Regions from separate parts of the Virgibacillus sp. Bac330 genome, predicted to be linked through region 2. Evidence: a T-box and tRNA genes for the amino acid it is inferred to sense, from the RefSeq annotation. Region 2 holds a T-box; the other holds one or more tRNA genes.
What was found. A T-box is a leader RNA that pairs with one kind of tRNA and senses whether it is charged. The one in region 2 lies ahead of leuS (leucine--tRNA ligase), so its partner is inferred to be a tRNA-Leu.

Region 1 (4,418 bases), 1.4 Mb from region 2:
GCCGGTCCATTCTACAAAAGGTACGCCGTCACCCATTAACGGGCTTCGACTACTTGTAGGCACACGGTTTCAGGTTCTATTTCACTCCCCTTCCGGGGTGCTTTTCACCTTTCCCTCACGGTACTGGTTCACTATCGGTCACTAGGGAGTATTTAGCCTTGGGAGATGGTCCTCCCGGATTCCGACGGAATTCCTCGTGTTCCGCCGTACTCAGGATCCACTCCGGAGGAGATTCTTTTTCGATTACAGGGCTGTTACCTTCTTTGGCCGACCTTTCCAGATCGCTTCATCTAAAGAATCTCTTGATAACTCCAATGGAGTGTCCTACAACCCCAGAAGGCAAGCCTTCTGGTTTGGGCTAATTCCGTTTCGCTCGCCGCTACTTGGGAAATCGCGTTTGCTTTCTCTTCCTCCGGGTACTGAGATGTTTCAGTTCCCCGGGTATGCCTCTTCTACCCTATGAATTCAGATAGAAGTACTGCTCCATTACGAGCAGCGGGTTCCCCCATTCGGAAATTCCTGGATCGATGTCTACTTACGACTCCCCAGGACATATCGGTGTTAGTCCCGTCCTTCTTCGGCTCCTAGTGCCAAGGCATCCACCGTGCGCCCTTATTCACTTAACTAATCTTACAATTTTATCTATGAATAAGCATATTGCTTTTCAGCTTTTGGTTTGATGTCGTTGTTACTCTTATTTAGTTTTCAAGGTACAATCTATAAAAGGATGTCAAATCTTATTATGAAGATACTTGCATCCTATCAAGAGATTTACTCTCTCAAAACTGAACCAAACAACCAAGTATGTTTCCGTATAATCCTTAGAAAGGAGGTGATCCAGCCGCACCTTCCGATACGGCTACCTTGTTACGACTTCACCCCAATCATTGGTCCCACCTTCGGCGGCTGGCTCCAAAAGGTTACCTCACCGACTTCGGGTGTTACCAACTCTCGTGGTGTGACGGGCGGTGTGTACAAGACCCGGGAACGTATTCACCGCGGCATGCTGATCCGCGATTACTAGCGATTCCGGCTTCATGCAGGCGAGTTGCAGCCTGCAATCCGAACTGAGAATGGTTTTATGGGATTTGCTTGGCCTCGCGGCTTCGCTGCCCTTTGTTCCATCCATTGTAGCACGTGTGTAGCCCAGGTCATAAGGGGCATGATGATTTGACGTCATCCCCACCTTCCTCCGGTTTGTCACCGGCAGTCACCTTAGAGTGCCCAACTAAATGCTGGCAACTAAGATCAAGGGTTGCGCTCGTTGCGGGACTTAACCCAACATCTCACGACACGAGCTGACGACAACCATGCACCACCTGTCACTCTGTCCCCGAAGGGAATGCCCTATCTCTAGGGGTGTCAGAGGATGTCAAGACCTGGTAAGGTTCTTCGCGTTGCTTCGAATTAAACCACATGCTCCACCGCTTGTGCGGGTCCCCGTCAATTCTTTTGAGTTTCAGCCTTGCGGCCGTACTCCCCAGGCGGAGTGCTTAATGCGTTAACTTCAGCACTAAGGGGCGGAAACCCCCTAACACCTAGCACTCATCGTTTACGGCGTGGACTACCAGGGTATCTAATCCTGTTCGCTACCCACGCTTTCGCACCTCAGCGTCAGTTACAGACCAGAGAGTCGCCTTCGCCACTGGTGTTCCTCCACATCTCTACGCATTTCACCGCTACACGTGGAATTCCACTCTCCTCTTCTGTACTCAAGTCCTCCAGTTTCCAATGGCCCTCCACGGTTAAGCCGTGGGCTTTCACATCAGACTTAAAGGACCGCCTGCGCGCGCTTTACGCCCAATAATTCCGGACAACGCTTGCCCCCTACGTATTACCGCGGCTGCTGGCACGTAGTTAGCCGGGGCTTTCTGGTTAGGTACCGTCAAGGTGCCAACCTATTCGAATGGCACTTGTTCTTCCCTAACAACAGAGTTTTACGATCCGAAAACCTTCATCACTCACGCGGCGTTGCTCCGTCAGACTTTCGTCCATTGCGGAAGATTCCCTACTGCTGCCTCCCGTAGGAGTCTGGGCCGTGTCTCAGTCCCAGTGTGGCCGATCACCCTCTCAGGTCGGCTACGCATCGTTGCCTTGGTGAGCCTTTACCTCACCAACTAGCTAATGCGCCGCGGGCCCATCTGTAAGTGACAGCATATGCCGCCTTTTAACATTGCGTCATGCGACGCTTTGTTTCATCCGGTATTAGCCCCGGTTTCCCGGAGTTATCCCAGTCTTACAGGTAGGTTGCCCACGTGTTACTCACCCGTCCGCCGCTCGTTCCACAAGCGTCACTCCCGAAGGAGATCTGCTTGCTTCCCGCGCTCGACTTGCATGTATTAGGCACGCCGCCAGCGTTCGTCCTGAGCCAAGATCAAACTCTCCATAAAAGTTTGTGATGATGAACACCGTTCTTCATCATTCTTAGCTGCTGAGATTTCTCTCAGTTTATTTCTTAAGAAAAAACAGGGTTTGTTTTTTCCTTGACATACTGGTTGTTTTGTTCAGTTTTCAAAGAGCAAATATATTATGGTGGAGCCTAGCGGGATCGAACCGCTGACCTCCTGCGTGCAAGGCAGGCGCTCTCCCAGCTGAGCTAAGGCCCCGAGAAAATGGTCGGGAAGACAGGATTTGAACCTGCGACCCCATGGTCCCAAACCATGTGCTCTACCAAGCTGAGCTACTTCCCGTAATATGGCGCGCCCGAGAGGAGTCGAACCCCTAACCTCTTGATCCGTAGTCAAACGCTCTATCCAATTGAGCTACGGGCGCTTATGGTGCCGAGGGCCGGACTCGAACCGGCACGGTAGAAACCTACCGCAGGATTTTAAGTCCTGTGCGTCTGCCAATTCCGCCACCCCGGCTTGGCTTTGGAGCGGAAGACGGGATTCGAACCCGCGACCCCCACCTTGGCAAGGTGGTGTTCTACCACTGAACTACTTCCGCATAAATACCAAACTTTGAACTTTTTGTGGTGCGGGTGGAGGGAGTCGAACCCCCACGTCCGAAGACACTAGATCCTAAGTCTAGCGCGTCTGCCAATTCCGCCACACCCGCAATATTTAAATGTGTAATGGTGAGCCATGGAGGATTCGAACCTCCGACCCTCTGATTAAAAGTCAGATGCTCTACCGACTGAGCTAATGGCTCGTATAATTTAATAATTTAAAATATCATCTCTAGTCTAGATGGTGCCGGCCAGAGGACTTGAACCCCCAACCTACTGATTACAAGTCAGTTGCTCTACCAATTGAGCTAGGCCGGCAATGGTGGAGGATGCAGGGCTCGAACCTGCGACCCCTTGCTTGTAAGGCAAGTGCTCTCCCAGCTGAGCTAATCCTCCAAATACTATAATACTGGTCGGTATATACTGAATTAAAAATGTATATCGCCTGGCGGCGTCCTACTCTTGCAGGGACAAAGTCCCAACTACCATCGGCGCTGGAGAGCTTAACTACTGTGTTCGGCATGGGAACAGGTGTGACCTCTCCGCCATTACTACCAGGCAAAGTTGCTATCTGTTATGTTGTGCTTCAAAGAGGCACAAATCTTATTATAATCGTTTTTGTGAAAAAATCAAGATCTTTGTTGAAAAAAGTCATTTTTTCCTTGTTACCTTGAAAACTAAATAAGAGATCATTCAACGTACATCTACCAAAAAGGTTAGTTAAGTCCTCGATCTATTAGTATTCGTCAGCTCCACGTGTCACCACGCTTCCACCTCGAACCTATCAACCTCATCATCTCTGAGGGATCTTACTCACTTATAGTGATGGGAAGTCTCATCTTGAGGGGGGCTTCATGCTTAGATGCTTTCAGCACTTATCCCTGCCACACGTAGCTACCCAGCTATGCTCCTGGCGGAACAACTGGTACACCAGCGGTGTGTCCATCCCGGTCCTCTCGTACTAAGGACAGCTCCTCTCAAACCTCCTGCGCCCACGACGGATAGGGACCGAACTGTCTCACGACGTTCTGAACCCAGCTCGCGTACCGCTTTAATGGGCGAACAGCCCAACCCTTGGGACCGACTACAGCCCCAGGATGCGATGAGCCGACATCGAGGTGCCAAACCTCCCCGTCGATGTGAACTCTTGGGGGAGATAAGCCTGTTATCCCCGGGGTAGCTTTTATCCGTTGAGCGATGGCCCTTCCATGCGGAACCACCGGATCACTAAGCCCGACTTTCGTCCCTGCTCGACTTGTAGGTCTCGCAGTCAAGCTCCCTTCTGCCTTTACACTCTGCGAATGATTTCCAACCATTCTGAGGGAACCTTTGGGCGCCTCCGTTACCTTTTGGGAGGCGACCGCCCCAGTCAAACTGCCCGCCTGACACTGTCTCCGGACCGGATTACGGCCCTGGGTTAGAAGGTTCGTACAGCCAGGGTGGTATCCCACGGTTGCCTCCACGTAAGCTA
Region 2 (4,418 bases):
AACGATTACAAGGTTGATTTGTTAGTATTATGTATTTTTTGTGAACAGTGGGCTTTTAATTGTACAATTGAAAGTGGTGATATTACCAATAAGAGGAGATCTCATTTAAACTAAAGTAAATCTTATTAGTAGCGAGTTTTTTTATTTCGATTTGTTTGTTCTTAAAAGCTCTTGCGAGTTAGAGTGGGCTGTTTTCCTCCCGTTTCAAACCTTTTCAAAATTGAAGTGGGTGTCTCAGCCATTGATACATTTCAAATCTAAACGGGGTCTACAGGTGTATTTTTATATAGGAAAGCATAGAGATTTAAAGTTTAAAATAGGCAAAATGAAGGTTTGAGTCTTCATAATGATTTGACAATAAGCCAAGTTTTCTAAAAAGAGAAGGATGGCTTATTAAGTGCCCCCTTCTACATTAAAAAAGCTTCCTAATACGGTCTTAAATATTGTTGATGCGTAAAAACAAAATGAAATTTTAAGAAAAACAAAGAAAACAAGAGAAAACGTTAGTATATACGGGCGTCCCGAGCTTTTATTACACTATAGGAAAGTATAAATGTTTAAAGGTTTATAGTATAAGAAAAACTATGCTATTCGCCATAAGACTTGGCAAGCTAAGTTTTTCTGAATTTTCTTTTAGAAAAAGCGAACTAAAATGACAATTTTCTTTTAGTAAAGCCATTCCCCTTTTTTTCGATAGCGATAATAAATGGCGGGTTATTTCTTTGATTAATAAACCGATATTGTAACACATGATAGGAGCGTTGGCTCAGCTGCATTACATGTTTTAAAACAGCTTCTTTTTCTTCGTGTCCTCCTTCATGACCATAATAAACAACGATGACAATCAAGCCGTTTGGTTTTAGGAAATGTAATATTTTGTTGATGGCCATAATGGTGGAATTAGCATTGGTGATTATGGTTTTATCGCTTCTAGGCAGGTAACCAAGGTTAAATACTGCTCCTCCAACTAACATTTCTTTTGTAGGTAAGTATTTTTCTAAATGTTCATGGCTATCATGAATAATAGATACATTCTGTTTTTGATTTTCTTGCATTAACTGTCTAGTTGTTTGAATTGCTTGTTCTTGAATATCGAATGCTAAAACGTGGCCATTTTTACCAACAACATTACTTAAAAACAGCGTATCTTGGCCGTTTCCGCAAGTTGCGTCAATGACAGTTTCGTTTTTTTCAATAGTGGATTCTAATAAATAATGCGCATAGTGCAAAATTCCGTGTAACATGATTATCTCCTTTGCCAAAATTATTACTACTTATTTTAGCAGATGAAGTCACATGTTGTCTTGACAAAGATAAAATAATTCATTACAATTCGATATAATAAGATAATGACAATGCCAAGGAATAGTAATAAATTATTTCAGGAATAGAGAGGCAATGGTAGGTGGAAATTGTCCCTGTTTATTTATGAACTCGCCTTGAGCTGTTGCAGGAGCGAAAATTGCAGAGTAGTTTCTGACGTATGTCCTCGTTACGGATTTCAAGTGAATGCTGATGAGCATTAAAATGGGTGGTACCGCGGGTGAAAGCATCTCGTCCCTTCTATGAAATTAGAAGGGACCGTGATGCTTTTTTTATGGTCAAAGAAATTATCAAATTTAGCAGCTGTGGATAAACTTACTAAGTTATTTAGCCGCGTCCAGCGCCTAGCAAGTAGGCGACTTCAATCCATTGCCCTAAGCTAAGTTATCATCGGTTCGTTCTAAATAGGAAGGTTGACTAAAGACGGGCTTGCCGGAGGGCGCCGGCATACTCGTGTTGCAGGAGCATGATTCCTAAAACTTTCGTTGATTCGTTCCACTCGCTCGTTGCTAAACGGGCGCCCCGAGCCTTTGTTCTTTCTATATAAACAGTATCATTTTTGAAATGGCTATGTTCAGTTGAACCTGAAACCTAATGTATCTAGAAAATTTAAATTAATAGGAGGAAAAACATGAGTTATCATCATCAGCAAATAGAGAAAAAATGGCAAACGTATTGGTTAGAAAATAAAACATTTAAAACAAATACGTTTTCTGAAAAGGAAAAGTTTTACGCGTTGGATATGTTCCCGTATCCATCTGGAGCTGGCTTGCATGTGGGGCATCCAGAAGGGTATACAGCTACAGATATTATATCGAGAATGAAGCGAATGCAAGGTTATGAGGTATTGCATCCAATGGGGTGGGATGCTTTTGGACTCCCTGCTGAACAGTATGCAATTGATACGGGGAATAGCCCGGCAGCTTTTACAGATAAAAATATAAATATATTTAAGCGACAAATTCAGGCTCTCGGCTTTTCTTATGATTGGGATCGCGAAGTTAATACAACAGATCCTAACTATTATAAGTGGACACAATGGATATTTATAAAAATGTATGAACACGGGCTAGCATATATGGATGAAGTCCCTGTCAATTGGTGCCCTGCTTTAGGTACGGTATTAGCGAATGAAGAAGTAATTGATGGGAAAAGCGAGCGGGGAGGGCATCCTGTTATTCGTAAACCAATGAAACAATGGATGCTACGGATCACTGCTTACGCAGATCGTCTTTTAGAAGATTTGGAAGAATTGGATTGGCCAGAGAGTTTAAAGGATATGCAACGAAATTGGATTGGCAAATCAGAAGGTGCTGAGGTTAGCTTTGAAATTGAGTCATTGAATGAAGCGTTTACTGTTTTTACAACTAGACCAGATACACTATTTGGCGCAACCTATGCTGTTTTAGCACCTGAGCACCCTTTGGTAAAGAAAATTGTAACAGATAAACAAAAAGATGATGTTGAAAAGTATATTCATGAGATCGAAACGAAGTCAGACCTAGAACGAACAGAATTGTCGAAAGAAAAAACAGGTGTTTTTACAGGGGCATATGCTATTAATCCTGTGAATGGGGAGAAAATGCCAATATGGATTGCGGATTATGTATTAATGAGTTACGGTTCAGGTGCAATTATGGCTGTTCCAGCACATGATGAAAGAGACTACGAATTTGCTACTAAATTTGAACTCCCTATTGTTGAGGTTGTTGCAGGCGGAGACATTACAAAAGGAGCTTATAGTGGGGAAGGCGAGCATATTAATTCTGGGTTTTTAAATGGTTTAGGTAAAGACGAAGCGATTAGGAAAATGATTGCGTGGTTAGAGGAACACGGAAAAGGTGCAAAAAAAATCACCTACCGTCTTCGCGATTGGTTGTTCGCTAGACAACGTTATTGGGGTGAGCCTATTCCTATAATTCATTGGGAAGACGGAACGATGACAACTGTCCCAGAAGAAGAATTGCCATTAGAATTACCGTCTATGAATAATATTCAACCATCAGGGACGGGAGAATCGCCACTAGCAAATGCCGAGGAATGGGTAAATGTCATTGATCCTAAAACGGGTATGAAAGGAAGGAGAGAAACGAACACTATGCCGCAGTGGGCAGGAAGTTGCTGGTATTTCTTACGCTATATTGATCCGGAAAATTCTAAGCAATTAGCTGCTCCTGATGCACTCCAGCAATGGTTGCCTGTTGATCTATATATTGGTGGTGCTGAGCATGCTGTTCTTCACCTGCTATATGCGCGTTTTTGGCATAAGTTTTTATATGATATTGGGGTTGTCCCTACGAAAGAGCCGTTTACAAAGCTGTTTAATCAAGGGATGATCTTGGGAGAAGGCAATGAGAAAATGAGTAAATCTAAAGGTAATGTCGTTAATCCTGACGACGTTATAGAATCTCATGGTGCAGATACTTTACGACTTTATGAAATGTTCATGGGTCCGCTAGATGCTTCTGTTGCGTGGTCAGAAAATGGGCTGGATGGCTCACGTCGCTTCCTCGATCGCGTTTGGCGCTTAACTATTGAGGATGATGGGCAACTTTCTAGAAAGATTATTGAAGAAAATGATGGCACTTTAGATAAAACTTACCATGAAACGGTAAAGAAAGTGACGGAGGACTTTGAAAATTTGCATTTTAATACAGCTATCTCTCAAATGATGGTGTTTGTGAATGAATGTAATAAAGCGGAATATATTCCTAAAAAATATGTGGAAGGATTTATAAAAATGCTATCCCCAATTGCGCCACATATTGCTGAGGAAATATGGATAAAGTTAGGTCATTCCGAAACGATCACTTATGAACCTTGGCCTGTATATGATGAAGAAAAGCTGATAGAAAATGAAGTAGAAATTGTCTTGCAAGTGATGGGGAAAGTTCGTGCTAAAGTAAATGTTTCCAAAGATGTTTCAAAAGAAGAATTAGAAAAAATAGCTTTAGAAAATGAAAAGATTAAAGATTTAATTACAGATAAAACAATTCGGAAAGTCGTTGTTGTACCAGGGAAACTAGTTAATATCGTTGCCAATTAATCCACATGTTGCTGTTCTTAACAAGGATACTTCTAAGAGCAGCGGGGCT

Region 1: it has a tRNA-Leu gene. The T-box ahead of leuS (leucine--tRNA ligase) is inferred to sense a tRNA for this amino acid. The anticodon was not compared.

The regions. Positions count from the first base shown of each region.
Region 1 covers NZ_CP033048.1:4,069,409-4,073,826, reverse strand. Annotated here, with positions in the region: rRNA gene D9780_RS18975 (23S ribosomal RNA) at 1-626, opposite strand, end outside; rRNA gene D9780_RS18970 (16S ribosomal RNA) at 826-2,390, opposite strand; tRNA gene D9780_RS18965 (tRNA-Ala) at 2,531-2,606, opposite strand; tRNA gene D9780_RS18960 (tRNA-Pro) at 2,614-2,690, opposite strand; tRNA gene D9780_RS18955 (tRNA-Arg) at 2,696-2,772, opposite strand; tRNA gene D9780_RS18950 (tRNA-Leu) at 2,776-2,864, opposite strand; tRNA gene D9780_RS18945 (tRNA-Gly) at 2,872-2,946, opposite strand; tRNA gene D9780_RS18940 (tRNA-Leu) at 2,973-3,057, opposite strand; tRNA gene D9780_RS18935 (tRNA-Lys) at 3,075-3,150, opposite strand; tRNA gene D9780_RS18930 (tRNA-Thr) at 3,190-3,265, opposite strand; tRNA gene D9780_RS18925 (tRNA-Val) at 3,268-3,343, opposite strand; rRNA gene rrf (5S ribosomal RNA) at 3,391-3,506, opposite strand; rRNA gene D9780_RS18915 (23S ribosomal RNA) at 3,664-4,418, opposite strand, start outside.
Region 2 covers NZ_CP033048.1:1,044,760-1,049,177, forward strand. Annotated here, with positions in the region: gene D9780_RS04675 (tRNA 5-(aminomethyl)-2-thiouridylate-methyltransferase MnmM) at 648-1,244, opposite strand; T-box leader at 1,347-1,565, shown strand; gene leuS (leucine--tRNA ligase) at 1,955-4,369, shown strand.